4 regions of the Nocardiopsis sp. B62 genome follow, and region 1 is predicted to be linked to each of the others. Evidence: riboswitches for the same ligand, from Rfam matches in the RefSeq annotation. Region 1 holds a riboswitch; each other region holds the start of a gene.

Region 1 (7,436 bases):
CCCTGTGGCCGCGCCGCTGGCTGCCGGGCGGCAGGCGGTCGACGGCCGCCCAAGGCCCGCATGGTTCGCGCGCCCTGCCCGGCGTGGGGCCCGGCTGGCTGCCCCGACGAGTGGTGCTGCCGTTGGGCCTGGCCTACGGGGTCTGGATCGCGGGCTGGGCCGGTGCGGCCGTGGTCGGGCTGATCCTGCTGACCCTGTGGTGGCTGGCCCGACGGGCCCCGAAACGCCTGCGCCACGCCAAACCCGGCAGGCCGTCCCTGGGAGGTCGGGCACTGCCGTACCTCGCGGGGCCCTGGGTGGTCACGGTGTCCCTGGCCCTGGCCGGACTGGCCATGGCCTCGGGGACGCACCTGGTGGTGAACATGCCCTTCCACGACATCACCGAGACCCTGGGCACGGCGCTGCGCGGCTGGGTTCCGCAGGCGCTGTGCCTGCCCGCGATGGCCCGGCTCGTCCTGGCCCTGGGCCAGCGATGGGACGGGCACGGGCCACCCTTGGCCGATGCCCCCGGGGCTCCGGCCGAGGGTTCCACGGAGACCTCCGGAGGCGGGGACCGGCGGACCGGACCGCCCGAGAACGGGACGGAACCGGAACGGGTGACCGACCGGCTGCCCGAGGCCGGTCACGACGTCGAGGAGGTGCGCGGGTGACGGCCCCCATGAGAACCGGCGCGGAACCGCCCCGGAGCCTGCCCCGGGGCACCCTCCTGGTGGCGGCGGGGACGTTCCTGCTGACCCTCTCCCTGCTGCTGCCGCTGTACGTGCACGACCGCGTCGCCCTGCTCCCGGCCGACGCCACCCTCGGCCTGCGCATGGTCGACGCCGACGCCAGCTACCTGGACACCGCCACCTGGAGCCTGGTTGAGGGCGCCGACCTCGAACGGGACACCCGGGTGGTGGCCTCCGGGCACGGCGCCGACTGGTCGGCGTGGGAGATGACGGTGGACACCTCCTCGTCGGAGCGGGTGCTCGACCACTGGAGCCGCAGGGTCATCGTGGACCGCAGGACTGGTCGGGCGGTCAACTGCTGCGGTGAGCACGTCAACGGCGACCGCGCGGTGCGCCAGGCCGGGCTGGTCCTGTACTGGCCGCCCGGGGCGGCCGAGGGGAACCACTCCTTCTACGACGCCGAGGTGCGCTCGGCCCCCTCGGTCGAGTTCGAGGACGACGACGAGGTCGCCGGGGTGGCCGTGCGCCGATACACCCAGACTGTGGACGCCACCCAGGTCCCCGATTCCGCGCGTGAGGTACCCGCCGCCCTGTTCGATCCCGACGCCGAGGGCACCGTCAGCGCGAACCGCTGGCTCACGGCCGAGCGGACCTTCTGGGTCGAGCCGGTCACCGGCATCGTCGTGAACCTGGAGGAGCGCAGGCACGAGACCTTGCGGCCGCAGAACGGCTCGGGTGAGGTGGACCTGCTCGACACGGAACTGACCCTGTCCGACGGACAGGTCTCCGGCTACGCCGAGCAGGCCCGGGTGCGTTCGCTGCTGCTGCGTGGACTCGACCGCTGGGCGCCCTGGACCCTGGCCCCGATCGGTGCCGTCGCCGTCCTGGTCGGTCTCCTCGGCGCCTGGCGGTCCCGGACCCCGGCCGCCGAGACGGAGACCGAAGCGGCGACCGGAACCGAGGAGCGCTCGCCGGAGGACGCGAAAACCGGGTGACGATCCGGGGGAGCGGAGGGCAGGATCGGTCCGAACCGATCCCCCGGAGGCGCCGTGCCCGACGATCCCCCGAACCCCGCCGCCCCGGCGGCGCGCCGCCTCCGCGCGGCGGCGCTGCTCACCGCCATCCTGCTGTCGTCGATGGGGGACGAGGTGGTGCTGGTCGCGGCCGTGTTCCAGCTCGCCGAGACCGGGAACTCCCTGTGGGTCACCGCTCTGCTGACCGCCCAGATCGGTCCGCTCGTCCTGCTCGCGCCGCTCGCCGGGGCGGTACTGGACCGCTTCGACACCGGCCGTGTCCTGGTCCTGGCCTGCGTGGGGCAGGGCCTGGCCATCCTGCCCGCCGTCTGGTTCCCCCACCCCGGTGTCCTGGTGCTGTGTGTCCTCACGGTCAGCTCCCTGGCTGCCCTTGTCAATCCCGCGATCCTCACCCTTCTGCCCGGCGCCGCCGGGGACCTCTCCCCGGTGCACGCCAACTCGCTGTTCGAGGGGGCCCGGGCCTCGGCCACCGTGCTCGGCCCTCTGGTGGGAGGGGTCCTGGTGGGCCTCTTCGGGATCGTCCCGGCCCTGCTCACGGACTCGGCGAGCTTCTTCGTGGCGGCCGGGACCTTCCTGCTCCTGGGCGTGCGGCGCCCCGCGGCCAGTACCACCGGCACCCTGTGGTCGGGCGCGTTGGACGGTGCCCGCCACGTCCTCCGGGCCCGGCTGTTCCGCGTGCTGATGCCGGTCCTGCTCCTCGCGGTGGTGGCCACGTCCACCACCAACGTGGCCATGGTGTTCGTGACACGGGAGGTGATGGGACACGGGGCCGAGGTCTTCGGGGCGCTCACGGCGGGCTGGGGCGCGGGCCTGCTGTCGGGTGCGTTGGCCGTGTCGGTGCTGCGCCCGGCCCCGACCGGGCGCGGGGTGGCGCTCGCCGCCGCCCTCGTGGGTGCGGCGCTGGCACTGTGGGCCTGGTTCCCGGTGCTGTGGGTGGCGGCAGTGTGCGTGGTGCTGGCCGGTGCGGGCAACTCCGTGTTCAACATCCTGCTCAGGTCGGTGGTCCACCGGCACACACCGGAGTCCCTCCTGGGGCGGGCCCACGCGCTCATGGGCGCGGTGGTCAACGGAGGTTTCGTCGTGGGATTCCTGATCGCCGGATGGTTCGCCGCTGACCACCCCCGGGAACTGCTGGCCGCCGCCGGGTCGGTGGCCCTCCTCGCCGGGCTGGTCGGGGCACTGGTCGTCCGGCTCTCCGGCGCGGAGACCGGGACCGCAGGGACGGACGGGACGGACGGTGATCCCGGGGTCCCGGAAGGGCGGATCGCATAGGATTCCACCCATGTGCGGTCGCTATGCCCAGTCCAGGAACGTGCACCAGCTCCAGCTGGCCTTCGCCCTCCCCGAGGAGGCCCAGGACGGCACGGGGGACCCGCGCGCCTGGCCGCCGCTGGAGGAGCTCGACCCGGACTACAACATCGCGCCGGGCAGCCCGGTGTACGCCGTGCTCGGCCCGCCGCCCCAGGGGGGCACCTCCGGTGAACCGGGGCCGCGCTCCCTGCACACGATGCGCTGGGGCCTTGTTCCCGGCGGCGCCAGGGACCGCAACGTCGGCTACCGCATGATCAACGCGCGCGGCGAGACGGTCGCGGACAGGCCCGCCTTCCGCACCGCCTACCGGCACCGCCGGTGCCTCCTCCCGGCCGACGCCTACTACGAGTGGCAGCTGCTCAACAAGGACGGCACCACCGAGGCCAGCACCTCTCCCGCCACCGACCCACAGCACAAGAGGCGCAAGGCCAAGGCCGCCAAGAAGCCCTTCTCCGTGCACTATTCCGGAGACGAACCGCTCGCCCTGGCCGGGATCTTCGAGCGCTGGCGTGACCCCGAGGTCGACGACCCGAGCGACCCCGACGCCTGGCTGTGGACCTGTGCGGTCATCACCACCGAGGCCGCCCCCGAACTCGCCCACATCCACGAACGCATGCCTGTCGTGGTGCCGCGCGAGGACTGGTCCGTCTGGCTCGACCCCGCCACCGGCGCCGAGGAGCTGGCCCACGTGCTGGACGACTCCCCGGTGGACCGGTTCTCGGTGGACGAGGTCTCCACCGAGGTCAACAGCGTCAAGAACAACGGTCCCCACCTGCTGGAACCGGCCGAGGACTCCGGCCGCGGCGAACCGGAGACACTTTTCTGACCCCGGTGAGGCTGGACAGGGCCGGGGACGGCCTGTGTATGGTGTGCGAGGCCACGGGGGAGTGCTTCCCCGGGCCCTGGACACCGTGATCGAGGTGTCCCGGCACGTTCGACGTGCGCACATGTGAATACGCAACGCGGGAGCTCGCGCCATGGCGGGCTGAGAGGGCGACTCAAGGGTGTCGCCGACCGCAGAACCTGTTCGGGTAATTCCGACGTAGGGAGGCATGCCATGACGGCTATCGACGGTCGTGACGTTTCCACCGCCGACGAGCACCGGGTGACCACAGGTCCCATCATGGGATCTCGCAAGGTCCACGACGAGATCACCACCCCTGAGGGCACCACCCTCCGCGTCCCGCGCCGCCGGGTGGATCTCAGCAACGGCAGCCACTTCGATCTGTACGACACCTCCGGCCCCTACACCGACGACAACGCACGCATCGACGTCCACCAGGGGCTCCCGCGCACCCGCGAGACGTGGGCACTGGACCCCGTCGACGGGGCGACCACCCAGCTGGCCCACGCCAGGGCCGGAACCATCACCCCCGAGATGCGCTTCGTGGCCGCCCGGGAGGGCGCCGACCCCGAGTTCGTCCGCGCCGAGGTCGCCATCGGCCGCGCGGTCATCCCGGTCAACCGCAACCACCCCGAGTCCGAACCCACCATCATCGGCAAGAACTTCCTTGTGAAGATCAACGCCAACATCGGCAACTCCGCCGTCACCTCCTCGGTGCCCGAGGAGGTCGAGAAGATGGTGTGGGCCACACGTTGGGGCGCCGACACCGTGATGGACCTGTCCACCGGCAAGCGCATCCACGAGACCCGCGAACGCATCGTCCGCAACTCACCGGTGCCCATCGGCACCGTCCCGATCTACCAGGCACTGGAGAAGGTCAACGGCGACCCCACGAAGCTGAGCTGGGAGATCTACCGGGAGACCATCATCGAGCAGGCCGAACAGGGCGTGGACTACATGACCGTCCACGCGGGCGTCCTGCTCCGGTACGTGCCGCTGGCCGCCCGCCGCGTCACCGGCATCGTCTCGCGCGGCGGCTCCATCATGGCCGCGTGGTGCCTGGCCCACCACAGGGAGAGCTTCCTCTACACCCACTACGAGGAGCTGTGCGAGATCCTGCGCCGCTACGACGTCACGTTCTCCCTGGGCGACGGCCTGCGCCCCGGCTCCATCGCCGACGCCAACGACGAGGCCCAGTTCGCCGAGCTGCGCACCCTGGGCGAGCTCACCCACATCGCCCGATCGCACGACGTGCAGGTGATGATCGAGGGCCCCGGCCACGTGCCGATGGACAAGATCAGGGAGAACGTGCGCCTGGAGGAGGAGCTGTGTGGTGAGGCGCCGTTCTACACGCTCGGCCCCCTGGCCACGGACGTCGCCCCCGGCTACGACCACATCACCTCCGCGATCGGAGCCGCGCAGATCGGCTGGCACGGCACCGCGATGCTCTGCTACGTGACCCCCAAGGAGCACCTCGGGCTGCCCAACCGCGACGACGTCAAGACCGGCGTCATCACCTACAAGCTCGCCGCCCACGCCGCCGACGTCGCCAAGGGACACCCGGGCGCCCAGGAGTGGGACGACGAACTGTCCAGGGCGCGCTTCGAGTTCCGCTGGCAGGACCAGTTCCACCTGTCCCTGGACCCGGAGACCGCTCAGGCCTTCCACGACGAGACCCTGCCCGCCGAACCGGCCAAGACCGCGCACTTCTGTTCGATGTGCGGGCCCAAGTTCTGCTCGATGAAGATCTCCCAGGACGTGCGCAGGTACGCCGAGGAGAACGGCCTGGACACCGTCGAGGCGATCGAGAAGGGCATGGCCGACAAGTCCGCCGAGTTCGCCGACGGCGGCAACCGCGTCTACCTGCCGCTCGCCGACTAGGGAGCGCCCGTCCCGGGCCCGTCACACCGCAGGGTGTGTCGGGCCCGCCGGCCATCGCCCAGAGTCACAGCAGCACCGGTGGCACCGGCGGTACCACCAGCTTCACACCCACCAGAAGCAACAGGAGCGGCGCCGGGCCCGGCTACTCGGGCTTGTGGGCGCTGGCGACCAGGTGGACGCCGACGTAGTCGTCGGAATCGGCCGCGTGCAGTTCCATCTCGACCAGCCGCGCCATGGACCTGGGATCGCGGGCCAGCATCATCTCGACCGTGGACGCCGACAACACCGTGCGCGGCTTGATCCACTCCAGTTCGAGCCCGGCCTCGGTGACCATCTCCGTGACCTGCTCGGCGGTGAAGCAGCGGGTGATCGAACCGTCCGGCCAGGGCACCAGGAGCACGTCGGCGCTGGGCGCGTGGCTCAGCTCCGGCCAGGCGTCCTGTTCGGCCAGCAGCGCCATGCCCAGGACCACGGAGTCCACGCAGACCAGCACCCGTCCGCCAGGACGCAGCACCCGGGCCACCTCGGACATCGACGACTCGGTGGCCAGGTGCCGGGAGAACACCCGGTTGTCCGCGATCACCCCGTCGAACGACTCGGGGGTGAAGGCGCGCAGGAAGGCGGAGTCGCCCACCACGTGCCGCAGACGACCGCGCGGTGTGGGGCGCGGCACCACGGCCCGGCCGTTCACCAGGGTGAGCGGCCGACGCATGGCCATGTCCACCGAGGGCAGCAGCGTGACGACGTCGTGGCCAGCGGCGACGGCGCGTGGAGTCCCCTGGAAGTCGGGGCTGGACAGGTCGAGCAGCCGGGAGGGCCGCTCGGGGAGCCACCGGCTGATCTGTGCCTCCGCGACCGCCCAGTAGAAGCGCCAGTAGTCCGAGAGCCGGTCCGTGGTGGCGAACTGGGCGGCGGGCGATCGAGGGCGGTCGGAGGCCGGAGTCGAGGACGGTCGCACGTGCACTCCTCTCCATCCTTCAGTGTGTCCTACCCGCACTCTGCCATGCCTCACCTTCACAGACGCGGGCAAACGACAAAGTTCGGGGCGAGGGGACCCGGCCACCGCCCGCAGGGGCGGAATCAGCCAGACGAGGACGTTGTTGTGACCAGCACCGCCCGGGGAGTGGTCCCGGAGGGGGTTCCCGAGGCGGGGACCCGCCAGAACACGGGAGCAGGAAAGGGGAGGGGTTCGAGCATGCCGACCGCTGGTGCGTGCCTTGAGCGCGAGGAAACGGCGTTGGCGCCACGCGGCGTCGATGCGCAGGTCGGGGGTGTGGGAACGTATCGTTGGGATACGGACACCCCACCAGGGGCCAGCGCGAGGAGGCCGAAGGGCTTGGACCAGAGCCAGGAGACAGCCGGGGAACGGGACGAGCGGTTCGAGAGGGACGTGCTTCCCTTCCTCGACCAGCTCTACTCGGCGGCACTGCGCATGACACGCAACCCCTCGGACGCCGAGGACCTGGTACAGGAGACCTTCGCCAAGGCGTTCGGTTCCTTCCACCAGTTCAAGGAGGGGACCAACCTCAAGGCGTGGCTGTACCGCATCCTCACGAACACCTTCATCAACTCCTACCGCAAGAAGCAGCGGGAGCCGAAGCAGGCCGGGACCGAGGACGTCGAGGACTGGCAGCTCGCCCAGGCCGCCTCGCACACGGCGGCGGGGCTGAAGTCCGCCGAGGCCGAGGCGCTCGAACA
Region 2 (7,436 bases), on a different contig from region 1:
GGCGGCGCGCGGTGGCGCGGAGTCCGGTCAGTCGTCGTCGTCCTCGTCGAGGTCGCCCAGGTCGATCCCGCCGGGAGTGGCGGTGAGCTTGATCTTGGTGCCCTCCGGCGCGCTGCCGGTGTGCGACTGGTGCGCCACCACGCGGCCGCCGAAGATCCGTTCGACCTCGACCTCGAACCCGGCCTCCTCCAGCTCCTTGCGGGCGTCGCGGACGGAGTCGCCGACCACGTCCGGGATGTCGACCTCGGGCGGGCCGCTGGAGACGGTCAGCGTCACGCTGGCCCCGGGGCCGACGTTGGTGCCGGTGTCGGGGGACTGGCTGATCACCAGGCCCTCGTCGATGTTCTCGCTCTCCTCCTCCACGATCTCGGCAGTCAGGCCGAGGTCGCTGAGGGTCTTCTCGGCGTCCTCGCGCTTCTCCCCGGCCAGGCTCGGAACGGGGATACCGCTGCTGACGGTGATGGTCACCGTCCCCTCCCGGTCCGCCTCCGCCCCGGCCTCGGGGCTGGTGGCCAGCACCTCGCCGGGGGCGTTGTCCGGGGAGTCCTGCTCCTCCTGGACGACGCTCTCGTCGTCGAAGCCGAGGTCCTCCATGGCCTTGAGCGCGTTGGCGACGTCGTCGCCAACGAGGTCGGGCATGGACACGTTCTGCGGGCCCTTGGACAGGAACACCGTCACCGTGTCACCCGGGGAGAGGCGGTCGTCCACCTCCGGATCGGTATCGCCGACCTCACCGGCGGCGGCGTCGTCGCTGTACACCGTGTCGTCGGACAGATCGACCACCAGACCGGCCCCGCGGATCTGCTCGCTGGCGGCCTCGGGGGACAGCCCGATCACGTCGGGGACGGACTCGTAGCGGCCGAGCAGGAACCACCAGCCCGCCACACCCACGACCAGGGCCGTCACGAGCGCCCCGACCACCAGGAGACGGTTGCGCGAGAACCACGACCCGCCCCTCACGGGGTAGTCGTCGTAACCGTCGTCGTCGTAGTCGTCCCGGCCCAGGTCGGCGCCGTTCATGTCCACGACCATGGTGGCGTTCTCGGTACCCGGACCTGCGCCGCCCGCGATCAGCTGGGGCGCGGTCATGGTGGCGGCCGAGTTGGCCTGCGGGGCCACGGGGGCCAACGGCGCGGCCGGAGCCGAGCCGGTGTCCGGCAGGGTGCGCAGGACCTCCAGGACCTTGGCCAGGTACTGGCCCGCGTTGCTCGGACGGTACCGGGGGTCGCGCTCGGTGGCCTTGGTGACCAGGCCGTCGACCTCGGGCGGCAGGTTCGGCAGGAAGTGCGAGGGACGCGGGACGTCCTCGGTCACGTGCTGGTAGGCGATCGCGATCGGCGTCTCACCGGTGTGCGGCTGGCCGCCGGTCAGCAGTTCGTAGAGCATGATCCCGGCGGCGTAGACGTCGCTGCGCGCGTCGGCGGTGCCCTTCTCGATCTGCTCGGGCGCCAGGTAGGCGGCGGTGCCCATGAGCGTGCCGGTACGGGTCAACCCCTGGTTGGACTGCTCCACCGCGCGGGCCAGACCGAAGTCGGCCACCTTGACCCGGCCGTCCTTGCTGATGAGGACGTTCTCGGGCTTGACGTCGCGGTGCACCATGCCGGCCTGGTGGGCGGCGCCGAGCGCGGCCAGCACCGAGGCCATGAAGTTCAGGGCCTGCTGCGGGCCCAGCCGACCGTGCTCCTTGAGGAGGTCGCGCAGGGTCTGGCCCGGGACGTACTCCATGGCCAGGAAGACGTGTCCCTGGTCCTCACCCTGGTCGAAGACCTGCACGACGTTGGGATGCGAGAGCTTGGCGACCGAGTGGGCCTCGTTGATGAAGCGCTGGACGAAGGTCGGGTCCTGGGCCAGGGAGGGGTGCATGACCTTGAGTGCCAGCCGTCGGTCCAGCCTCAGGTCGTGGGCGACGTAGACCGTCGCCATGCCGCCACCGGCGATCCTTGACTCGACGAAGTAGCGACGGTCCAGCGTCGCGCCTACAAGCGGGTCGGAAGTCGTCATGTCCACGGCGGGATTGTGTCCTTGCTGCGGGGAGCGCGGGCGTTCGCTGCCGGTGGCGCGTACCCGACACCTGGTGTCGATCCGACACGATAGCGGAAGCCGGTGTCAGGTTTGCCCCGCGGTTCACGGTCGCGGCGGCCCTCGTGTCCACCGTCGTGGAGCCGACCGGAGCCGGTTCGGGGCGTTCGCGCCTGGGCGGTATGTGGGTGCGGTGCCGCCGCGCGGCACGCACACCCCTCCCACGGTAGGGGACGGCACCAAACCCGGTTTTCACGGTGTGTTCGAGTGTCGTGACCCCATGTCCAGGGTGGTGTGTCCGCGCAGGCGGCGGCCCCGGCCCCCGGCCCCCACCGTGGCGGTGTCCTCTGGGGACGCTCAGACCACGTCGGGGCTGGACGCCCTGGCGTGGCGCCGGACCGGGATGCGTCCGGCCAGCCGGGCGCCGCGTCCGGCGCGCACGGCGTCGCGCATCGCCGTGGCCATCCGGACCGGCTCCCGGGCGCGTGTCACGGCCGTGGCCAACAACACGGCGTCACAGCCCAGCTCCATCGCCAGGGCGGCGTCGCTGGCCGTGCCGATGCCCGCGTCGACGATCACCGGGACGTCGGCCTGCTCGACGATCAGCTCCAGGTTGTGCGGGTTGCGGATGCCCAGACCGGAACCGATCGGCGCGGCCAGCGGCATCACGGCCGCGCAGCCCAGCTGCTCCAGGCGACGCGCCAGCACCGGGTCGTCGTTGGTGTAGGGCAGCACGGTGAAGCCGTCGTCGACCAGCGCCTCCGCGGCGTCCAGCAGTTCCACCGGGTCGGGCAGGAGGGTGTGCTCGTCGGCGACCACCTCCAGCTTCACCCAGTCGGTGCCCAGCGCCTCGCGGCCGAGCTTCGCCGTGCGCACGGCGTCCACGGCGGTGAAGCACCCGGCGGTGTTGGGCAGCGGGCGGATGCCGTTGCGGTCCAGGACGTCCCACACCGACCCCTGGGTGCCCGGGCTGATCCGGCGCATCGCCACGGTGGTGAGTTCGGTCCCCGACGCCAGGAGCGCCTCCTCCAGGACCTCCAGGGAGGGCGCCCCGCCGGTACCGGTGATGAGGCGGGAGCCGAAGGAGACCCCCGCGATGACGAGCGGGTCCTCCGGGGCGCTTTCCGCGACGGTCACGGACTCGTGCGTCTGTGTCATGGTTCAGCCTCCCTGTACGGCGGTGAGGACGTCCACGCGGTCGCCCGCGCGGAGCGCGGTGTCCGTCCAGGCAGTGCGGCGCACCACCTCGTCGTTGACCGCGACGGCGATCCCCCCGGGGACGGCGCCGTCCCCGGCGTCGGTGAGCGCGCGCACGACCCCGTCCACGGTGGTCGCCGCGCTGTCCTGGGCCTGTCCGTTGATGATCAGTTCCACTGCTACTCCCACGTCTGCTCACGCGTCCATCTGCTGGCTGCGAACCGGCGCGCGTACGGGGGCAGCGCGCCGGTGGTGAGGGCCTCGGCCATGACCTCCCCGGTCACCGGGGCCAGCAGGACCCCGTGCCGGAAGTGCCCGGCGGCCAGGTGTAGTCCGGGGACCCGGGTCGGGCCCAGGAGGGGTTCGTTGTCGGGTGAGCCCGGCCGCAGCCCCACACAGGTCTCGACGACCTCCAGCTCGCTCACCCCCGGGACGAGTTCGCGCGCGTCCCGCAGGACCTGCCAGAGCCCGCCCACCGTCAGGGAGGTGTCGTGGCCCATTTCCTCCTGGGTGGCGCCGACGATCACCTCGCCGTCCGCGCGGGGCACCAGGTAGACGGGGAACCCGCGCACCAGGCCGCGCACGGTGCGGGTGACCAGCGGTGGTTCCCCCGCGGGGACCCGGGCGCGCAACAGTTGCCCCTTGACCGGGCGCAGCGGCGGCACCACGGGTTCGGGCACCCGCACCCGGTCGCCCCAGCACCCGGCGGCGAGCACCACCTGTTCGGCGGGTAGCGCGGAGCCGTCGGCCAGGCGCACGCCCAGTCGCGCCCCGTCGGGGCCGGGGGAGGCGACCTCCTCCGCGTACCCGGAGACCTCGCGCACGCCCGCGCGCTCCCCGGCCCGGGCCAGGGCCAGGAGCAGGGCGCGCGGGTTCACGGAGTGGTCCTCGGGGGCCAGTACCCCGCCGCGCACGCCGGGCGCGAGGGTGGGTTCGAGGCGGCGGCACTCGCGGCTGGTCAGCCGTTGAGTGGGGATGCCCAGGCGTTCCTGGAGGGCGTGCAGGTCGGTGAGGACGGCCAGGTCGTCGCTGTCGAAGGCGACCAGGAGGGTGCCGGTGCGGCGGTGGCCGACGTCGACCCCGCTGGCCTCCTCCAGTTCGGCGACGAAGTCGTCGTACAGGCGCGCGGAGCGCACCCCGATCTCCATCAGCTCCTCCTCACCGAAGACCGCCTCGGTGGCGGGGGTGAGCATGCCCGCGGCGACGGTCGAGGAGGCGCGGGCGGCGGAGGGTTCGGTGACGGGGTCGGGTTCGACGAGGGTGACGGCGAGGCCGCGCTGGGCGGCCCGCCAGGCGGTGACCCGGCCGACGACACCGCCGCCGACCACGACCACGGTAGTGGTGGGATGAATCGTCTTCTGCGGGGGAACGTCGTTGGTGCGCACGGCGCCGTGTTCCACTCCCTTCGCCGGTATGACCCGGATCAGGTTCGTGCGGTCGGAGGCCGCGAGCCTCCCTCTCAGCCGGGTCCACCCGGCTCCCGCGGGACATGTCTGTCCACCCATCGTAGGACAACCCGTCCGGACCGGCCGTGGCGGGGATCTCCCAGGCAGGGAGCCCCCAGGGCGGCGCGATGGTCTCCGGGGCCCGGTCGGGTGTGGCAGATTGGTGAGGTGACACAAAGCGATCGTGAACTCGACGAACTCGTCGGCGAATGGCTGACCCTGCGTGAGGCGGCCGCCCCGCTGGGCGTGAGCCCCAACCGCATCAAGACCCTCATCCGCGAGAACCGCCTGATGGGCGTGGTGCGTGGTGGTGAGCTCTCCATTCCCGCCGCCTTTCTGGACGGCCAGGACCTGGTCAAGGGCCTGCCGGGCACCATCGTGCTGCTGACCGACGCCGGATTCTCCACCGGGGAGGCCCTGCGTTGGCTGTTCACCCCGGACGACACCCTGCCGGGCACGCCGATCCAGGCCATGCGCGAGAACCGGGGCACCGAGGTCCGCCGCCGGGCGCAGGGCATGGCCTTCTGAGCCGTCCACGGCCCGGGGACGCACCACCTCGGTGACGTCCCCGGGCCGTTGGTTATGGTGGGGCGCGTGAGGACGAGCCACGGAACCAGCCTGCGCGAGCGCCTGGACGCATCCCTTCTGTACCTGTGCACCGACGCCCGGACCGGGAGCGGTGATCTCGCGGAGTTCGCGGACGCCGCCCTGTCCGGCGGTGTGGACATCATCCAGCTCCGGGACAAGGGGCTGGAGGCGCGCGGGGAACTGGCCGCCCTGGAAGTCCTGAGGGAGGCGTGCGAACGCCACGGCGCCCTGCTCGCGGTCAACGACCGCGCCGACATCGCCCGCGCGGTGCGCGCCGACGTACTGCACCTGGGCCAGCGCGACCTGCCGGTACCCCTGGCCCGCGACGTCATCGGCGCCGACCCCCTGATCGGCCGCTCCAACAACGACCCCGAGGCCGCCGCGCGATCGGCGGAGGAACCCGGGAGCGACTACTTCTGCGTGGGCCCGACCTGGGCGACCCCGACCAAGCCGGGACGCCCGGCGGCCGGGCTCGAACTGGTGGAACGCGCGGCCGCGCTGGGCACCGACCGGCCCTGGTTCGCGATCGGCGGCATCGACCTGGAGAACGTGGACCGGGTGCTGGACGCCGGGGCCACCCGCGTGGTCGTGGTGCGCGCCGTCACCGAGGCGCAGGACCCGCGAGCGGCAGCCAGCGCCCTCAAGGCCAAGCTCACCGCGCGACTCGCCTGAACGAACACCGACGGCCCCGGGACCCCGCACGGGACCGGGGTCGCTCCATGCCCCGCCCCTCCCAGGGGCGTCTTCGAGCCGGCGACCGCACGGGGCCAGGGCGTGGTTCTCGGGTGCCTTCGCCGACGGCGGCCTGGCCGCCAGCGCACCGTAGGAGTTGGTGGGGCGGTGGTGGGCGACGTCGGGGCGGATCGATCCAGAAGAAGGGCCCTGTGTGTCCCCTCTTGGACGCACCGCCGGTGGCGGCGCGGCCGCCATCGATGTGAGCGTCCGTCTCCCCTGCTGTGCGCTGCCACGCGGGCTCCGCGGTGTCGCACGGTGGGACCCGACCGGGTGGCTGTCCGAGCTTCAACGGCGCACAGGCACATCCCGGTGGTGACGCGAGGACACCGGGCCGCAGGCGTCCGTCGAGGTTGGCGGCGGGTGGCGGGCGGGAGGAATGGTCCGGCACGACTCAGGGGACCAGGAGCACCTTTCCCGGCACACGGCGGCCCTCAAGAGCGGCGTGTGCCTCGGCGGCCCGCTCCAGCGGCAGGATCAGCCCCACGTGCGGCCGCAGGTGTCCGGCCCGCGCCTCCTCCAGTGCGAGCCTGGTGAGGTCGCCTCGGTCCGTTCCCGGCCGCGCCTGCATCTCGTTCAGACCCATGGCGGTGATCCCGCGCCGCTCGGCCTCGGCCGTGTCCACCTCGGCGAACGAGCCTCCGGCCGTGCCGTAGCTGAGGAACCGGCCGCCGTCGGCCACCGCCCCGAAGGAGGCCGATCCCAGCTCACCGCCGGCCCCGTCGATCACCACGGCGGCCCCGGCGCCGCCGGTGATCCCGCGCACCCGGTCCAGCCAGCCCGGCTGCGAGTAGTCCACGGCCTCCTCCGCTCCGAGGGACCGGGCCAGCGCCAGCTTCTCCGCGCCCCGGGCGGCGCCGATCACCCGGGCCCCCGCGAGACGGGCGAGTTGCACGACCAGGCTGCCCGCCCCGCCGGTGGCGGCCAGGACCAGGACCCAGGCATCCGGACCGAAGCGGGCGGCCCGCTCCAGCATCATCGCGGTCGCCCCGTCGACCATCAGGGCCAGGGCGTCGAGGGGGCGCAGCTCCTCGGGGACCCGGAGCAGCCCCTCGGCCGGGACGGTGACGCGATCGGCGTATCCGCCGTCGTCCGTGCGGGTGAGGACCCGCGTGCCCGTCCAGGCCGGGTCGCTGCCGGGGCCGACCGAGGTGACCCGGCCGACCACGCTGCCCCCGGGCACGTAGGGCGGGGCCTGGGGGAAGTGGCCCTGTGCGGCGCCGCTGCGGATCAGGGTGTCGAGGTAGATCACGTTGGCCGCCCCGACCTCGACCAGCACCTCGCCGGGGCCGGGTTCGGGGTCGGGTAGCTCCCGCGTCACCAGGACCTCCGGGCCACCGAACTCGTCCACTCGCACCGCGCGCATCTCCACCACTCTCCTTCGGCGGGGGAGTGTCCCCCGGAGCCAAGACTGGTTCCTCAACGAATGTTGAGGTCAAGGGCCGCCGTCCCGGA
Region 3 (7,436 bases), on a different contig from region 1:
ATCGCCGCGCAGCGGTACTTCTCCATCCCCGCCGCCGACCTCGACGCCGGCCAGGCGGCCATGCTGGCCGGTCTGGTGCGCGCCCCCTCGTTCTACGACCCGCTGAACAACCCCGAGGGCGCGCTCGAACGCCGCAACGTCGTACTGGACCGCATGGTGGCCACCGACGTGCTCGACGCCAAGGAGGCCGAGGCCCACAAGGAGCGGGGGCTGGGCATCGACTCCACGCCGCGCGGAGGCAGTTGCGCGGAGAGCGACTACCCGTTCTTCTGCGACTACACCATGCGCTGGCTGCGGAACTCGGACCTGATCGGCGGCACCGCCGAGGAGCGCGAACAGCGCATCGTCCAGGGCGGGCTGACCGTGCGGACGACACTCGACGCGGCCGCGCAGGACGCCGCGGAGAAGGCCATCGAAAAGCGCGTCCCGCACGAGGACTCCACGAAGTTCGCGGCCCAGGCGATGATCGAACCCGGCTCCGGCCGGGTGCGCGCCCTGGCCCAGAACCTGAAGTACGGGTTCGACGACGAGGCGGTGGGCACGACCTCCCTCAACCTCGCCGTGGACCAGGCCGACGGCGGCTCCTCCGGTTACCAGGCCGGGTCCACCTTCAAGACGTACACGCTGGCCGCGGCGCTGGAGAAGGGCCTGGGCTACGGGACCAGCTTCTCCTCACCCAAGAGCATGTCCGTCAGCGGGATGTCCGGCTGCGACGGCACCAGGATGTCCGCGTGGAACGTGCGCAACGCCGGTGAGAGCGACGACGGCAGCCACAACATGATCAGCGCGACCAAGGGGTCGGTGAACACCTACTTCGCCCAGCTCCAGAAGCGCGTGGGCCTGTGCGAGACCTCGGAGATGGCGGAGAAGGCCGGAGTGCACCGCGCGGACGGCGCAGACCTCGGGGTGTGGAGCTCCTTCACCCTGGGCGACCAGGAGGTGTCCCCGCTGAACGTGGCCGCCTCCTACGCGACCTTCGCCGCACGCGGTGAGTACTGCGAGCCCCGCCCGGTGCGCTCGGTGACCGAGGAGGGCACCGGCGAGCAGCTCAAGACCACCTCCGAGTGCGAGCGGACGGTCAAGCAGGACGCCGCCGACGGGGTGAACCACCTGCTCCAGCAGACCTTCGACGGGGGCACCGCCAAGGGACTGGACATCGGTCGGCCGGCCGCGGGCAAGACCGGCACCACGGACGGGGCCGCCTACGCCTGGTTCGCCGGGTACACCCCGAACCTCGCCTCCGCCGTGGTCGTGGGCGACGTGCGCGGCGGCGAGCAGAACCCGCTCCAGAGCGTGACGATCGGCGGCCGCTACTACGGGATCGTCTACGGCGGCACCCTGCCCGGTCCGATCTGGCAGGAGAGCATGCGCGGCGCCACCGATCACCTGCCCTCGGACAGTTTCGCGGGGTCGCCCGGAAGCTTCGGCGACCCGAAGACCGAACCGGCGGAGCAGAGGGGCGACGACGGCGACGACGACGGGGGCGGCGACGACGGCGACGAGGAGGCCTAGGGCGTCCGGGGGTCCGCGCCCCGGTCCGGTGGTCGTGCGGGAACGGCGATCACGCGACCGGGGCGCGGACCCGTGTGGCGGGCCTCGCCGTCATCGTGTTCTCACAATCCGTGGTTGGGGATCTTGACAGGTCTAGACCAGCCTTGCTTAGGTGACGTCACCCCCTGCGGCGCGCGGTCGGACGCAGCGCCGCACCCTAGGAGTGTGATCACGTGATCCGACGTCTCCTGAGTCAGCTCGCCGCGCTGGGCGCGATCGCGGCTGTGCTCGTTACCCTCCCCGCCACGGTCGCGCAGGCCGCCACCTGCGCGACCGCCTGGAGCTCCTCCGCCGTCTACACCGGCGGCGGCCAGGTCTCCTTCGAAGGCCGCAACTACACCGCCAAGTGGTGGACGCAGAACGAACGTCCCGGCACCTCGGACGTCTGGTCCGACCAGGGCGCGTGCGGCACCGACGGAGGCGGGGAGCAGCCGGGCCCCAGTGACTTCGTGGTCAGCGAGGCCCAGTTCAACCAGATGTTCCCGAACCGGAACTCCTTCTACACCTACGCCGGCCTCACCGCCGCCCTGAGCTCGTACCCGGGCTTCACCAACACGGGCAGTGTCGAGGTGCAGCGACGGGAGGCGGCCGCGTTCCTCGCCAACGTCAGCCACGAGACCGGTGGACTGGTGCACATCAAGGAGACCAACGAGGCGAACTACCCGCACTACTGCGACTGGGGCCAGCCCTTCGGCTGCCCGGCCGGACAGTCCGCCTACTACGGCAAGGGCCCGATCCAGCTGAGCTGGAACTACAACTACAAGGCCGCTGGTGACGCCCTCGGCATCGACCTTCTGAACAACCCCTACCTGGTCGAGCAGGACGCCGCGATCGCCTGGCGGACCGGACTCTGGTTCTGGAACACCCAGCCCGGCGCCGGAACGATGTCGGGGCACACCGCCATCGTCGGCGGTCACGGCTTCGGCGAGTCGATCCGCTCCATCAACGGCTCGATCGAGTGCAACGGCGGCAACCCGGGACAGGTGCAGAGCCGCATCAACACGTTCACGCACTTCACCCAGATCCTCGGCACCACGACGGGGTCGAACCTGAGCTGCTGACCCCCGGGTGCGTCAGGCACCCGTGACGGCACTCCGAGCGGGGGTGCGACCGGCGACCACCGTCGGGCGCGCCCCCGCTCCGGCGTTCCCGAAGCCGGTCCGAGCCCCTCCGAGACCCCTCCGGGGCCGGTGCGTTCGCGTCCCACAGGTGGGAAGGTCTTCACCAATCGTCACGTTTGCACCATAATGGAGGCAATCCGACAGGGGAGCGCGTGAGCGCTGAGAGTGCGGCACCCGGCCGCAGACCCTTACACACCTGATCTGGGTCATGCCAGCGAAGGAAGTCATAGGAAACCGCCATCGCGGCGTGCGCGTGCGCGCGCCCGGCTGGCGCTCTTGGCCACATGGGCCCTCGTCACCCCGACGAAGGGACATCAACCACCATGAGTACCGAAAGCGACCGTGAGACCGGTCCCGGAACCGCCGCCCGGCCCACGGGCACCGTCCAGGAGGTCCTGGCGAAGTTCCGGAGCTGGCGCACCGTCGACATCGTCGTGGCCGCCGTGATCGGCGTCGCGGTCGGCGTCGTCTTCTGGCTGTGGAACATCGTCTGGTCGGTCACCACACCGCTGTTCGTCGCCTTCCCGCCCGGGCAGGCCGTCGTCTACGGCATGTGGCTGATCTCCGGTGTGCTCGGCGGCCTCATCATCCGCAAGCCCGGAGCGGCCCTGCTGACCTCGATCGCGGCCGCCTCCGTCTCGGCCGTGCTGGGCACCCAGTGGGGGATCATGGTCGTCCTCGACGGCGCCCTCCAGGGGCTGCTGCCCGAGCTGGTCTTCCTCGCCTTCGCCTACCGGCGCTGGAACATGGGCGTGGCCGTGCTCGCAGCCGCCGTCGCCGGGCTCTCCCCGGCCATCCGGGACAACATCGCCTACAACGTCACCTGGCCGATCGAGTACCAGCTCACCTACGGGGTGATCGTGGTCCTCAGTGCGGCGGTCATCGCGGGTGTGGGCGCCCGACTGCTCACCACGGCGCTGGCCCGGGCCGGTGCGCTGGCCCCCTTCCCCTCGGCCAGGGGCTGACCCGTGACCCGACCCGACACAGGCGGTGCGCGCGTCGAACTCTCCGGCTGGGGATGGAAGCACGCGGGCCGCGACGACCACGCCCTGCGCGGGGTGGACCTGACCGTCGAACCGGGGGAGCGGGTCCTGCTGCTCGGCGCCTCGGGCGCGGGCAAGTCCACCCTGCTGCACTCCCTGGCCGGGCTCACCGGTGAGGACGGCGCCATCAGCGGCGAGCAGGAGGGGTCGTTGCTGGTGGACGGTGTCCCCGCCGACCGTGGCCGGGGCGGCGTTGGGCTGGTGAGCCAGGACCCCGAGACCCAGCTCGTGATGGCCCGCGCCGGGGACGACGTCGCCTTCGGGCTGGAGAACCTGGGGGTGGACCCCGGGCTCATCTGGCCGAGGGTCGAGCGCTCCCTGGCGGAGGTCGGCTTCCCCTACGGCCTCCGGCACTCCACGGGCGCGCTCTCCGGCGGCGAGAAGCAGCGTCTGGTGATCGCCGGAGCGCTGGCCATGCGGCCGCGCCTGCTGCTCCTGGACGAACCCACCGCCAACCTCGACCCGGCCGGTGCCTCGCTGGTCCGCGACCTGCTCTCCCGCCTGCTCGGCGAGACCCGGGCCACCCTCGTGCTGGTCGAACACCGGGTGGCCGACGTCGTGGACCTGGTGGACCGGGTGGTGGTGGTCGCACCCGGCGGGGGAGTGATCGCGGACGGCACCCCGGCACGGGTGTTCGCCGAACACGGTCGTTCCCTGGCCGAACAGGGCGTGTGGATCCCCGGCAACGAGCCCGCCCCCGAACTCACGCCCGGACCTGGCGGCGGACTGCTGGTGGAGACCGTGGACGTCACCGCCCGCACCCCCTTCCAGGTGGGCGTGCGCGCCGCGCCCCGGCGCACGGTGCTCGACGACGTGAACGTCACCGTGCGCGCGGGGACCGCGACCGCGCTGACCGGGCCCAACGGGGCTGGCAAGTCCACGCTCCTGACCATGCTGGCCGGGCTGTCCCGCCCACACCGGGGACAGGTGCTGCCGCGCGGTCCGCTGGCCGAGTCGGACCGGCGTCCGCTGGTTCGCTGGCCTGCACGCCGTCTGGCCCGCCACGTGGGCACGGTCTTCCAGCACGCCGAGGACCAGTTCGTCACCGCCACGGTCCGCGACGAACTCCGCTTCGCGCCGCTGCGGGCCGGGATGGGAGAGGCCGAGACCGACGCCTGGGTGGGCGAACTGATGGAGCGGCTGCGGCTCACCAGGTTGGCCGAGGTGCACCCCTACACGCTCTCCGGCGGCGAGAAGCGGCGCCTCTCGGTGGCGACCGCGCTCAGCTCCGGTCCCTCACACGCCCCGGACCTGCTGGTGCTGGACGAACCCACCTTCGGCCAGGACACCCGGACCTGGACGGAGCTGGTGGAGCTGCTCGGCGTCCTGCGCGCCGAGGGGCGGGCCGTGGTCATGGCCACCCACGACGAGCTCCTCCTGCGCCGTCTGACGGACGTGGAGGTGCGGGTGGCCGACGGGCGCGCGGCGCCCGTCGAGACGGCTGCCACGGCACGAGAGGGGGACGTGTGAGTTCCCAGGTCTCGCATCGCTCCATGGGAGGGGACACCCTCACCCTGGACGTGCCCGAGGGCGGCGGCGCCCGCTACTGGCTCACCAGCCTGAACCCGGCCGCCAAGCTCCTGGCCGCACTGGCGATCGGGATCGGACTGATCCCGGCGGTGGACGCCGTCACCGGCGGAGTCGTGCTGCTCGCGGTGCTGCTCACGGTGCCGTTCAGCGGAGTGGACCGGCGCACACTGCTGATCCTGGGCGGACCGTTCCTGCTCATGGGGCTCAGCAGCGGCGCGGTCAACTACCTGTACGGCGAGCACGGCCTGGAGGGAGCCGTGGGCGCGGCGGTGCGCCTGCTGGCCATCGCCCTGCCTGGCCTGCTCGCCGCGATCAGCAGCGACCCCACGGAGATGTCCGACGGCCTCGTGCAGCGCCTCCGGGTGCCGGAACGCCCCGCCATGGGCGTGCTCGCGGCGCTGCGGCTCATCCCGCTGCTCGCCGACCAGTGGCGGACCATCACACTGGCCCGCCGGGCACGGGGCCTGGAAGCCGGGCGCAACCCGCTGCGGGTCGTCTCGTTGTTCTTCGGGCGGCTCTTCGCGCTACTGGTGCGATCCATCCGGACCGGGATGCTGCTGGCCACCGCGATGGACGCGCGCGCCTTCGGCACGGGATCCCGCACGCACGCGCGGTACAGCCACTGGCGGGCGGCCGACACCCTCCTCCTGGTGGGCACCGCCCTGCTGCTGGTCGCCGCCTACATCCTGTCGGCCCGCCTGGGGACCCTGGTGCTGCTCTTCCGCTGACCCGGGTGGTTAGGTAAGCAGCGGACACTGACGTCGAAGCGAAGCAGGTGGAGAACGTGAGCGAGTTCGTGCGCGTCGAGGCCGACCCGGAGAACCCCGGAGTGGCCGTCATCCGGATCGACCGTCCCAAGGCGCTGAACGCGCTGAACGGCACGGTCACCCGGGAGATCGCGGAGGCGGCCGCCGCCGTGTCCGCCGACCCCTCCGTGCGCGCGGTGGTGCTCTACGGCGGTGAGCGGGCGTTCGTGGCCGGGGCCGACATCAAGGAGATGGCCGACCTCACCCACGCCCGCATGCTGGAGTACTCGCGGGCCCTCCAGAACGCCCTGACGGCGGTGGCCCGCATCCCCAAGCCCGTGGTCGCGGCGATCAGCGGCTACGCGCTGGGCGGCGGCTGTGAGCTGGCGCTGTGCGCCGACTTCCGGGTTGCGGGCACCAAGGCCAGGCTCGGCCAGCCCGAGATCCAGCTGGGCGTCATCCCGGGCGCGGGCGGCACCCAGCGCCTGCCGCGCCTGATCGGCCCGTCCCGGGCGAAGGACCTGGTGTTCAGCGGCCGCCACGTGCGAGCCGACGAGGCCAGGGAGATCGGTCTCGTGGACGAGGTCGTTCCCGACGAGGAGGTCTACTCGGCCGCCGTGGCCCTGGTCGCCAAGTACGTGGACGGGCCCGCCGTGGCCCTGGCCGCCGCCAAGGAGTCGATCGACCGGGGACTGGAGACCGACCTGGACACCGGCCTGGAGATCGAGCGCCTGCACTTCTCCGGCCTGTTCTCCACCGAGGACCAGAAGGCCGGGATGAAGAGCTTCGTCGAGCAGGGGCCGGGCAAGGCCACCTTCGTCGGCCGCTGAACCCCCGGTCGTGACCGGGCCCCGGCCGCCGTGGCGGTCGCTGGGGCGTTCGCGTGGTCCGAGGCGGGTAGTGTCGGGACGTCCACCTCGGTGTCCCGCCTCGGACCTGTGCGAGGTTCTGTAGGACTCCGCCGCCGCTCCGACTCCTTGTTCGCGTCGAGTGGCGACACGGGACCCAGGGAAGACGTCCGGAACCGGCCAGCCGGGACGGGGGACGGGGAACCGCTCGCGTGGTTTTTCCGTCATACTCGTCAATGGTCGTCCGAGGACGGACGGTTCGCTCGGAGTCCCCGGTGGCGCGTGTGGCGCCCACACCCTCCGGCGGGACCGATGAGACCGCAGGCCCCTCGGAGGGGCCACACAAGCCAATGTTGACCCATCCCCCCGGCCGATAAGCTGGACGTGGTGGTATGTGGTCTTTTGAGGGGATGAGTTCTCGATGGCAATGTCGGCAGGTTTCCCCACGGGTGAAGAGCTGCCGGAGCGCATCGGCCACTACGTCATCCGCCGCCGCATCGGCGCTGGCGGAATGGGTGTGGTGTACCAGGCCGAGGATCCCCGGACCGACCAGTTCGTCGCGGTGAAGGTCCTCAAGCCCGAGGTCGCCGGTGACCA
Region 4 (7,436 bases), on a different contig from region 1:
CCTCGGCCCTCGGCGATCACGACGGGCAGGGGTGAGTAGTTGTGTGCGGACCTCGTCTGTGCGAGTTCGATGTGGTCCGCGCTGGAGAGTCCCTGTCCGCCGGGGTTTCCGGCGGAGTCCTGCTGTCCCAGATTCTGGGTGGTCATCTAAGTCGCTCCGATCACCATCGACCGATGTCAGACACTAGATACCCACCGTGGGGCCCTGTAGAGCCCCATGGCGGGATCTCCAAGAGTTGAGCAGATGATCCGGTGAGCCCACAAGGGGTGGTGAAGATCACCGGTCGGTGCCCGGGCCCGAAACCCCGCGGCCTCCCGGGCCGACACCCCCACTGAGCGGGAGCGGCCGGGCGGGGTCCGCTCCGGGGGTGACGGGGGACGGTTACGCAGGTGACGCGGTACACAGCCCCGACGGCGATCGGGTGAGGCCCCGACGGGTACGTTCGCTCGTAACCAGCCACAGCCGCCACGAGCGCCCCGCGCCGAGGACGGCCGTTCACGAACGTCAGGGAGGTCATCAGACGTGCCCCAACACGCGTCCCCGGACACCCCCTTCTCCCTTGCCAACCTGATGACGGCGGTGACCGACGCCGTCCCGGACCGGGTCGCGCTGGTCGCCGGACCCCGCCGCCTCACCTACCGCGCCCTGCTCGACCGTTCCACCCGGCTGGCCCGGCACCTGGTCACCACCGGTGTGCGCCCCGGGGAGAACGTCGCGATCCTGTCGTTCAACCGCGCGGAGTGGGTGGAGTCGTTCCTGGGCGTGCTGCGCGCGGGCGCGGTGCCGGTGAACGTCAACTACCGGTACGTGGCGGGCGAGCTCCGGCACGTGCTCTCGGACTCGCACGCGGTGGCGTTGATCGCCGAGGACTCCCTGGCCACGACTGTGGCGGCGGTCCGCTCAGACCTGCCGCGCCTTCGGCACGTGCTCCTGCTGGAGGACGGCGCGGAGCGCGACGCCTCGCTGGACGGCGCGGACTACGAGGAGGCGCTCGCCGCGCACGGCCCCGACTCCGAGCACGGCGCGGTGGAGTTGCCCGGGACCAGTGGTGACGACCACTACCTGCTGTACACCGGGGGCACCACCGGCTACCCCAAGGGCGTCCTGTGGCGCCAGGCGGACGTCTTCCGCGCCGCCGTGGAGCGGCGCGAACCGGGAGCCCCCCGCGCCGGGACCCCTCTGGACGTTGCCGGACGCGCCGCGCGCTGCTTCCCTCTGCGCATGCTCGTGCTGGGTCCGCTCATGCACGCGGCCGGGCAGTGGAACGCGCTGAGCATGCTGCTGTGCGGCAAGAGCGTGGTGCTGTCCACGGACCGCAGTTTCCGCGCGGACCGCGTGCTGGAGCTGGCGCACCGCGAGGGCGTGCACGCCGTTCAGCTGGTGGGCGACGCGATGGCCCGACCTCTGGCAAGGCACCTGCTCACCGAGCCGGACCTGTGTCCCGACCTCACTTCGGTGCGCTCCGGCGGAACCCCGCTCACCCCCTCGGTGCGCGGGCTGTGGCGGGCCTGGCGCGAGGACGTCGCCCTGGCCGACGCCTACGGCGGATCGGAGACGGGTGTGTGCGGTTCGGCCACCGCCCCCGACGAGCACACGAGCGTGGCGGACTCCACCGACCGGCGCAGTTTCACCATGGGTGGGAGCATCGCCGTGCTCGACGGCGCCCTGCGGCCGCTTCCGCCCGGGTCGGTCGAGGTCGGTCGGATCGCCCGGACCGGCCGGATCCCGCTGGGCTACTACAACGATCCGATCGCCACCGCGCGCACGTTCCCCACGGACGGTGAGGGGCGTCGCTGGGCACTGTCGGGTGACTACGGCACGCGGGCAGGCGACGGTTCCATCATGCTGTTGGGCAGGGGCAGCGTGGTGATCAACACCGCCGGGGAGAAGGTCTACCCCGAGGAGGTGGAGGCCGTGCTGAAGGCGCACCCCTCGGTGGAGGACGTGATCGTGGTGCCCGCCCCGGACGAGCGACTCGGGCAGAGGGTGACGGCGCTGGTGTCCCTGGCCTCCGGTTCCGCCCCGGACGAGGGTGCGCTGCGGGCGCACTGCCGGGTGCGTCTGGCCGGGTTCAAGGTGCCCCGGACCGTGCACTTCGTGGACCGCGTGCGGCGCACGGCGGTGGGCAAACAGGACTATCGCTGGGCCGCTTCGGTGGCCGGTGAGGACCCGTCCGCGCCCGCCGTTCCGAGCTCGCACCTGTCCGGTTCGCTCCGGAACTGATGCCGTGCTCCGCGGCCCCTTCGTCACGATCTGTTTTCGGACTAAGGACCGTGCGGGCTGATACCTGGCCAAAACCCCGGTTCTCGGGGCGCTCGGACGCCTTCACCCCGTCCGGCGCCGCTAGAATTGGCGCTGCCCGGCCCGGGGCCTGACGGCGCTCCTCCCCCATCGCACGGCCCGGGCGGCAAACATCCGCGCGGCCGGACATCGGACCGGTGGAGGTCGTCCCCGCGACCCGCGCGGTACAAGCACCCCTTTGACCCCGCCGGTCGAGCGCTCACGCGCGACCGGTGGCCCCATCAGGACGGAGGACGGCGCCCCCTCCCGGGAAGCTCCCGGGCCCGCGCCCGACAACATGGCCAAGTCAGTAGGCTCCTACATCTTCAACGCGGTGCGCGGCGGGGCCGTCGGCACCTCCGAGGCTCTGCCCGGCATCAGCGGCGGCACGGTCGCACTGATGGTCGGCCTCTACGACAAGCTGATCGGTGGCGCGGGCCACGTGGTCAGCGGCATCAAGCGCTACGTCACGGACGTGCCCCGGGGGCGTGGCAAGGAGCGGGCCCAGGAGCAGTTCCGCCAGGTGGACTGGAGCGTCCTCGTCCCCGCCCTCATCGGCATGGGCGTCGCACTCATCCTGGCCGCCATCTTCCTCGCCCCGCTGGTGGAGGTCTACGAGCAGTACGCCTACGCGCTGTTCTTCGGCCTGGTCCTGGCCTGCCTGTGGATCCCCTACACCGGTGCGGGCAAGAAGTGGAAGGCCTGGCACTACGGGGTCGCCCTCGTCTTCGCCGTGCTCGCCTTCCTGCTCACCGGACTGCCCGGCGCCAACCTGCCCACCCACCCGGTGATCGTCTTCTTCGCCGCGGCCGTCGCGATCTGCGCCCTGGTGCTGCCGGGCCTGTCGGGCTCGTTCATCCTGCTGACCCTGGGCCTGTACGAGCCGACCATGGCCGCCCTGCGCGGGGCCGACCTGCCCTACATCACGGTCTTCGTGCTCGGCATGATCACCGGCCTGGCCCTGTTCGTGAAGGTGCTCCAGTTCCTGCTGGAGAACCACCACCACATCACCCTCGTGGTGCTCACCGGTCTGATGGCCGGTTCGCTGCGTGCGCTGTGGCCGTGGCAGGACGAGAACCGCGACCTGCTTCCGATGACCGACGTCCCCGTGACGATCGCCTTCGCCGTCGGCGGCTTCGTGGTGGTCGTCGGCATGATCATCTGGGAGCAGCGCAAGCACGCCCAGCAGGCGCGGGTGGAGACCCACCACCACAACGTCACCGTCTGACCGCGCGCGGAGGGACGGTCCGCCCCGGCGGACCGTCCACTACAGTCGGAAACACCACAAACCAACAGTGATGCCGGGGCCGCGAGGCCCCGGTGGCGCGGGGTGCCGGAGAGACTCCTCCCGGCTGAGAGCACACCCGTCGAACCTGCCCTAGTTCGTACTAGCGAAGGAACGCCAATGAGCGCGTACAACGTCGTGTCCATCGCCGGAAGCGACCCCAGCGGGGGTGCCGGTGTCCAGGCCGACCTGAAGTCGTTCTCCGCCCACGGGGTCTTCGGGATGACCGTGGTGACGGCGTTGACCGCCCAGTCCACACGCGGGGTCACCGGGGTACACGGTGTCCCCGCGTCCTTCGTCACCGACCAGATGGACACCCTGTTCACCGACGCGACCGTGCACGCGGTCAAGGTGGGGATGCTGTCCACGTCCGAGGTCACCGAGGCCGTCGCGGCCGCCGTGGACCGCTACGAACTGCCGAACGTGGTCGTGGATCCCGTGATGGTGGCCAAGAGCGGTGACCGCCTCCTGGAGAGGTCGGCGATCGAGGCGCTGCGCACCGTCCTGCTGCCGCGCGCCGACCTTCTCACCCCCAACCTTCCCGAGGCCGCCGACCTGCTCGGCGAGACCGAGGCCACCAGCCTGAAGGAGATGCGCGGGCAGGCCGAACGCCTCCTCGAACTCGGTCCGCGCCGCGTCCTGCTCAAGGGCGGCCACCTGCCCGGTGAGGAGAGCGTCGACCTGCTGGTCGACGGGGTCTCGGAGCCGGTGGAGTTCCGGTCCGAACGCGTGGCCACCCGCAACACCCACGGCACCGGCTGCACCCTCTCCTCCTCGATCGCCGCCCTGCTCCCCCAGCGTCCGGACGCGGTGACCGCCGTGGCCGACGCCAAGGCCTACCTGACCGAGGCCCTGCGCCGCGCCGACGAGATCGACGCCGGCGGCGGCCAGGGGCCGGTGCACCACTTCCACGCCTGGTGGTAGCGGACCGGCGCCACGCGAAGGGGGGACCGGCCGTTGCGGCCGGTCCCCCCTTGTCGTCGGCCCGGGGACCCGTCCCCCGGCCGAGCGCGGACTACTTGTTGACGTCGTCCATGATCACGTCCGGGTTCCGCCACTCGGGGTGGCCGAAGAACTTCCGTGTCTCCGCGACCACCACCGGGGAGAGCAGGATCAGACCCACCAGGTTGGGCAGCGCCATCAGACCGTTGGCGATGTCGCTGAACAGCCAGACCGACTCGATGCTGGCGGTCGCGCCGACGTAGACGACCGCGATGAAGACCAGCCGGTAGGGCAGGACCAGGAAGCGCTTGCCCTTGGCCAGGTACACCATGCAGCGTTCACCGTAGTACGACCAGCCGAGGATGGTCGTGTACGCGAAGATCGCCACCGCGCAGGCGATGAAGACCACGCCGAAGGAGCCCAGGGCCGGGCTGAGCTGGCCCAGGCCCTGCTCCATCGAACCGGAGGTGAGCAGGACACCCTTGTTGTCCGGGTCGTACCCGGCGCTCTCGGGGGCGTTCCACAGGCCGGAGGTGATGATCATCAGGGCGGTCAGGGTGACCATGATGATCGTGTCGATGAAGGTCTGCGTCATCGACACCATGGCCTGCCGGACCGGCTGGGTGGTCTTGGCCGAGGCGGCGGCGATGGCGCCGGTGCCCAGACCGGACTCGTTGGAGAAGATGCCCCGGGCGACACCGGTGCGGATGACCAGCATGAGCGCGGCACCCGCGAATCCGCCCGCGGCGGAGGTCCCGGTGAACGCGTCGGTGAAGACGAGCTGGAAGGCGGGGAGCAGCTGGTCCCAGTTGATCATCAGGACCAGCAGGTTCATGAAGATGAACCCGATGATCATGAACGGCACGATCGCGGAGGCGAACCGGCCGATGCTCTTGATGCCGCCGAGGATGACGATGGCGACGAGGACCATCAGGACGACACCGATGATGCGGGGGTCGATGCCGGTGATGTTGTTGATGGAGCTGGAGACGGCCTCCGCCTGGGTGCCGTTGCCGATGCCGAAGGCGGCGATGGCGCCGAAGACCGCGAAGGCCCCGCCGAGGAAGACGCCGAGGCCGCCGGGCAGACCGTGGCGGAGGTAGTACATCGGGCCGCCGGCCTGCTCGCCCTTCTCGTCCCTGGTCCGGTACTTGACCCCCAGGAGCGCCTCGCTGTACTTGGTGGCCATGCCCACGAGGCCGGTGACCCACATCCAGAACAGGGCGCCCGGGCCGCCGATCCCGATGGCCAGACCGACACCGGCGATGTTGCCGACGCCGACGGTGGCCGCCAGGGCCGTGCTGAGCGCCTGGTAGTGCGAGATGTCGCCCTCGGCCTGGTCGTGGTCCTCCTTCCGCCGGACCAAGGCGAGCCAGAGCGCGTGGCCGAGCTTGGTGAACTGGAGCAGTCTCAACCTGACGGTCAGGAAGACACCGGTCAGGAGCAACAGGGGAATGAGGACGTACGGTCCCCAGATGATCTCCGACAGGACGCCGGCCATCTCTAGGAGGTGGTCCACTGAGGACCTCTCTTTCGGTGATTGCATGGGGTAGGGGGAACCAGCGGTGATGGGGGAACCAGGGCCCTCGGAAACACGTTGGAATCGGTGGGCACTACTCGGTATCGGGAAAGAATGGCACTGACGCGTAACAAACAAATCACGTGAGGTCAGAATGCGCGTTACGACTCATGAACGCACACTCGACCCTCCGATCGCGTCAGTCACAGGGGGCAACCGTTACCCCTGGCCCCCTCCCCCGTCCTCGCCCTCGGCCTCGGCCTGAGCCAGGGCGAGCCGACTGAGCACCGCGGCCGCGGCGTCGGGGTCCGCCCCCTGTCCCACGGCCACGCCGAGCAGGTAGGTCGTGAGCGGGGCCGCCGGTCGGGCCACGGAGTGCGCGGCGTCGCGCGCGAGGTCGAGGATCCGGTCGACGTCGGCCTTCTCAAGGGGATCGGTTCCCGCGAGGTCGAGTTCTGCGCGGACCAGCTCGGCCCATTCCACGAGTGTCACCACACGGCTCCTTGGGGTGTCGGTTCGGTCGGGTTCGGCGATCACGGCCATGGCGGGGTCACCCGTCGGTCAGTCGACCGTGCGGACGGCGTCATCACCTGATCGGCCAACCCGTGTCGGCCCTTCGGGCGGGGTTCTCCCGCCCGGCGGCCCGGGTTCACTCCCCGACCCTAGCGTCGGAGGCAGCCACCACTCGGCGTGACACATCGGCGTTGGGAGCCCCGCATGTCCCCCACACCCCCGCCCACCGTCCCCCGCCCTCCCCTGCGGGTGGCCATCGTGACCGAGTCCTTCCTCCCGCAGGTCAACGGGGTCACCAACTCCGTGTGCCGGATCAGCGAGCACCTGGCCGCCGAGGGCCACCAGGCGCTCGTGCTGGCCCCAGGGCACGGCCCCACGACGTACGCGGGCTTCCCAGTGGTGCGGACGCCCGCGCTGCCCCTGCCCGTGTACCGCGACTTCCCCATGGGCCTGCCCGTCCGGCGGACCATGACCGCGGCGATCCGCGCGTTCGCGCCCGACGTGCTGCACCTGGCCTCGCCCGCGCTCTTCGGGGCGACGGCGGTGGACGTGGCCCGCAGGTGGGCACTACCGACCGTGGCGGCGTTCCAGACCGACCTGCCCGGGTTCGCCGGACGTCACGGCCTGCCCGGTGCCCGGGCGCTGTGGCCCCTGCTCCACCGGGTCCACTCGGCTGTGGACCGCACGCTGGTGCCCTCCTCATCGACCATGGAGGCACTCTCCGGCCGGGGGTTCCCCCGGCTGGACCTGTGGCGGCGGGGCGTGGACACGGTGCGTTTCTCCCCCGACCACCGGTCCGAGGAGCTGCGCCGGAGGCTGGCCCCCGGCGGGGAGGCGATCGTGGGGTACGTGGGCCGTCTGTCCCGGGACAAGCGGGTGCACCTGTTGGGCCACCTG

What was found. A riboswitch is a leader RNA that binds a small molecule or an ion and turns the genes downstream of it on or off. The one in region 1 is predicted to bind thiamine pyrophosphate.
Region 2: it holds a riboswitch for thiamine pyrophosphate, as region 1 does, so the genes downstream of both, thiO (glycine oxidase ThiO) here and thiC (phosphomethylpyrimidine synthase ThiC) in region 1, are expected to answer to the same signal.
Region 3: it holds a riboswitch for thiamine pyrophosphate, as region 1 does, so the genes downstream of both, KBX21_RS10475 (ECF transporter S component) here and thiC (phosphomethylpyrimidine synthase ThiC) in region 1, are expected to answer to the same signal.
Region 4: it holds a riboswitch for thiamine pyrophosphate, as region 1 does, so the genes downstream of both, thiD (bifunctional hydroxymethylpyrimidine kinase/phosphomethylpyrimidine kinase) here and thiC (phosphomethylpyrimidine synthase ThiC) in region 1, are expected to answer to the same signal.

What each region holds. Positions count from the first base shown of each region.
Region 1 is NZ_JAGPXK010000027.1:57,248-64,683, forward strand. It holds gene KBX21_RS22310 (alpha-(1->3)-arabinofuranosyltransferase) at 1-650, shown strand, start outside; gene KBX21_RS22315 (DUF3068 domain-containing protein) at 659-1,663, shown strand; gene KBX21_RS22320 (MFS transporter) at 1,718-2,974, shown strand; gene KBX21_RS22325 (SOS response-associated peptidase) at 2,985-3,839, shown strand; TPP riboswitch at 3,966-4,081, shown strand; gene thiC (phosphomethylpyrimidine synthase ThiC) at 4,071-5,738, shown strand; gene KBX21_RS22335 (class I SAM-dependent methyltransferase) at 5,881-6,702, opposite strand; gene KBX21_RS22340 (sigma-70 family RNA polymerase sigma factor) at 7,075-7,436, shown strand, end outside.
Region 2 is NZ_JAGPXK010000037.1:22,957-30,392, reverse strand. It holds gene pknB (Stk1 family PASTA domain-containing Ser/Thr kinase) at 28-2,007, opposite strand; gene KBX21_RS24570 (thiazole synthase) at 2,377-3,177, opposite strand; gene thiS (sulfur carrier protein ThiS) at 3,181-3,393, opposite strand; gene thiO (glycine oxidase ThiO) at 3,396-4,601, opposite strand; TPP riboswitch at 4,600-4,710, opposite strand; gene KBX21_RS24555 (Rv2175c family DNA-binding protein) at 4,830-5,189, shown strand; gene thiE (thiamine phosphate synthase) at 5,256-5,921, shown strand; gene KBX21_RS24545 (zinc-binding dehydrogenase) at 6,376-7,347, opposite strand.
Region 3 is NZ_JAGPXK010000007.1:105,938-113,373, forward strand. It holds gene KBX21_RS10465 (transglycosylase domain-containing protein) at 1-1,512, shown strand, start outside; gene KBX21_RS10470 (glycoside hydrolase family 19 protein) at 1,725-2,612, shown strand; TPP riboswitch at 2,805-2,912, shown strand; gene KBX21_RS10475 (ECF transporter S component) at 2,996-3,637, shown strand; gene KBX21_RS10480 (ABC transporter ATP-binding protein) at 3,641-5,185, shown strand; gene KBX21_RS10485 (energy-coupling factor transporter transmembrane protein EcfT) at 5,209-5,973, shown strand; gene KBX21_RS10490 (enoyl-CoA hydratase-related protein) at 6,021-6,821, shown strand; gene KBX21_RS10495 (protein kinase) at 7,261-7,436, shown strand, end outside.
Region 4 is NZ_JAGPXK010000015.1:69,965-77,400, forward strand. It holds gene rocD (ornithine--oxo-acid transaminase) at 1-146, opposite strand, end outside; gene KBX21_RS17195 (acyl-CoA synthetase) at 523-2,223, shown strand; gene KBX21_RS17200 (DUF368 domain-containing protein) at 2,579-3,508, shown strand; TPP riboswitch at 3,597-3,697, shown strand; gene thiD (bifunctional hydroxymethylpyrimidine kinase/phosphomethylpyrimidine kinase) at 3,686-4,489, shown strand; gene KBX21_RS17210 (sodium:alanine symporter family protein) at 4,581-6,026, opposite strand; gene KBX21_RS17215 (DUF6457 domain-containing protein) at 6,246-6,518, opposite strand; gene KBX21_RS17220 (glycosyltransferase family 1 protein) at 6,744-7,436, shown strand, end outside.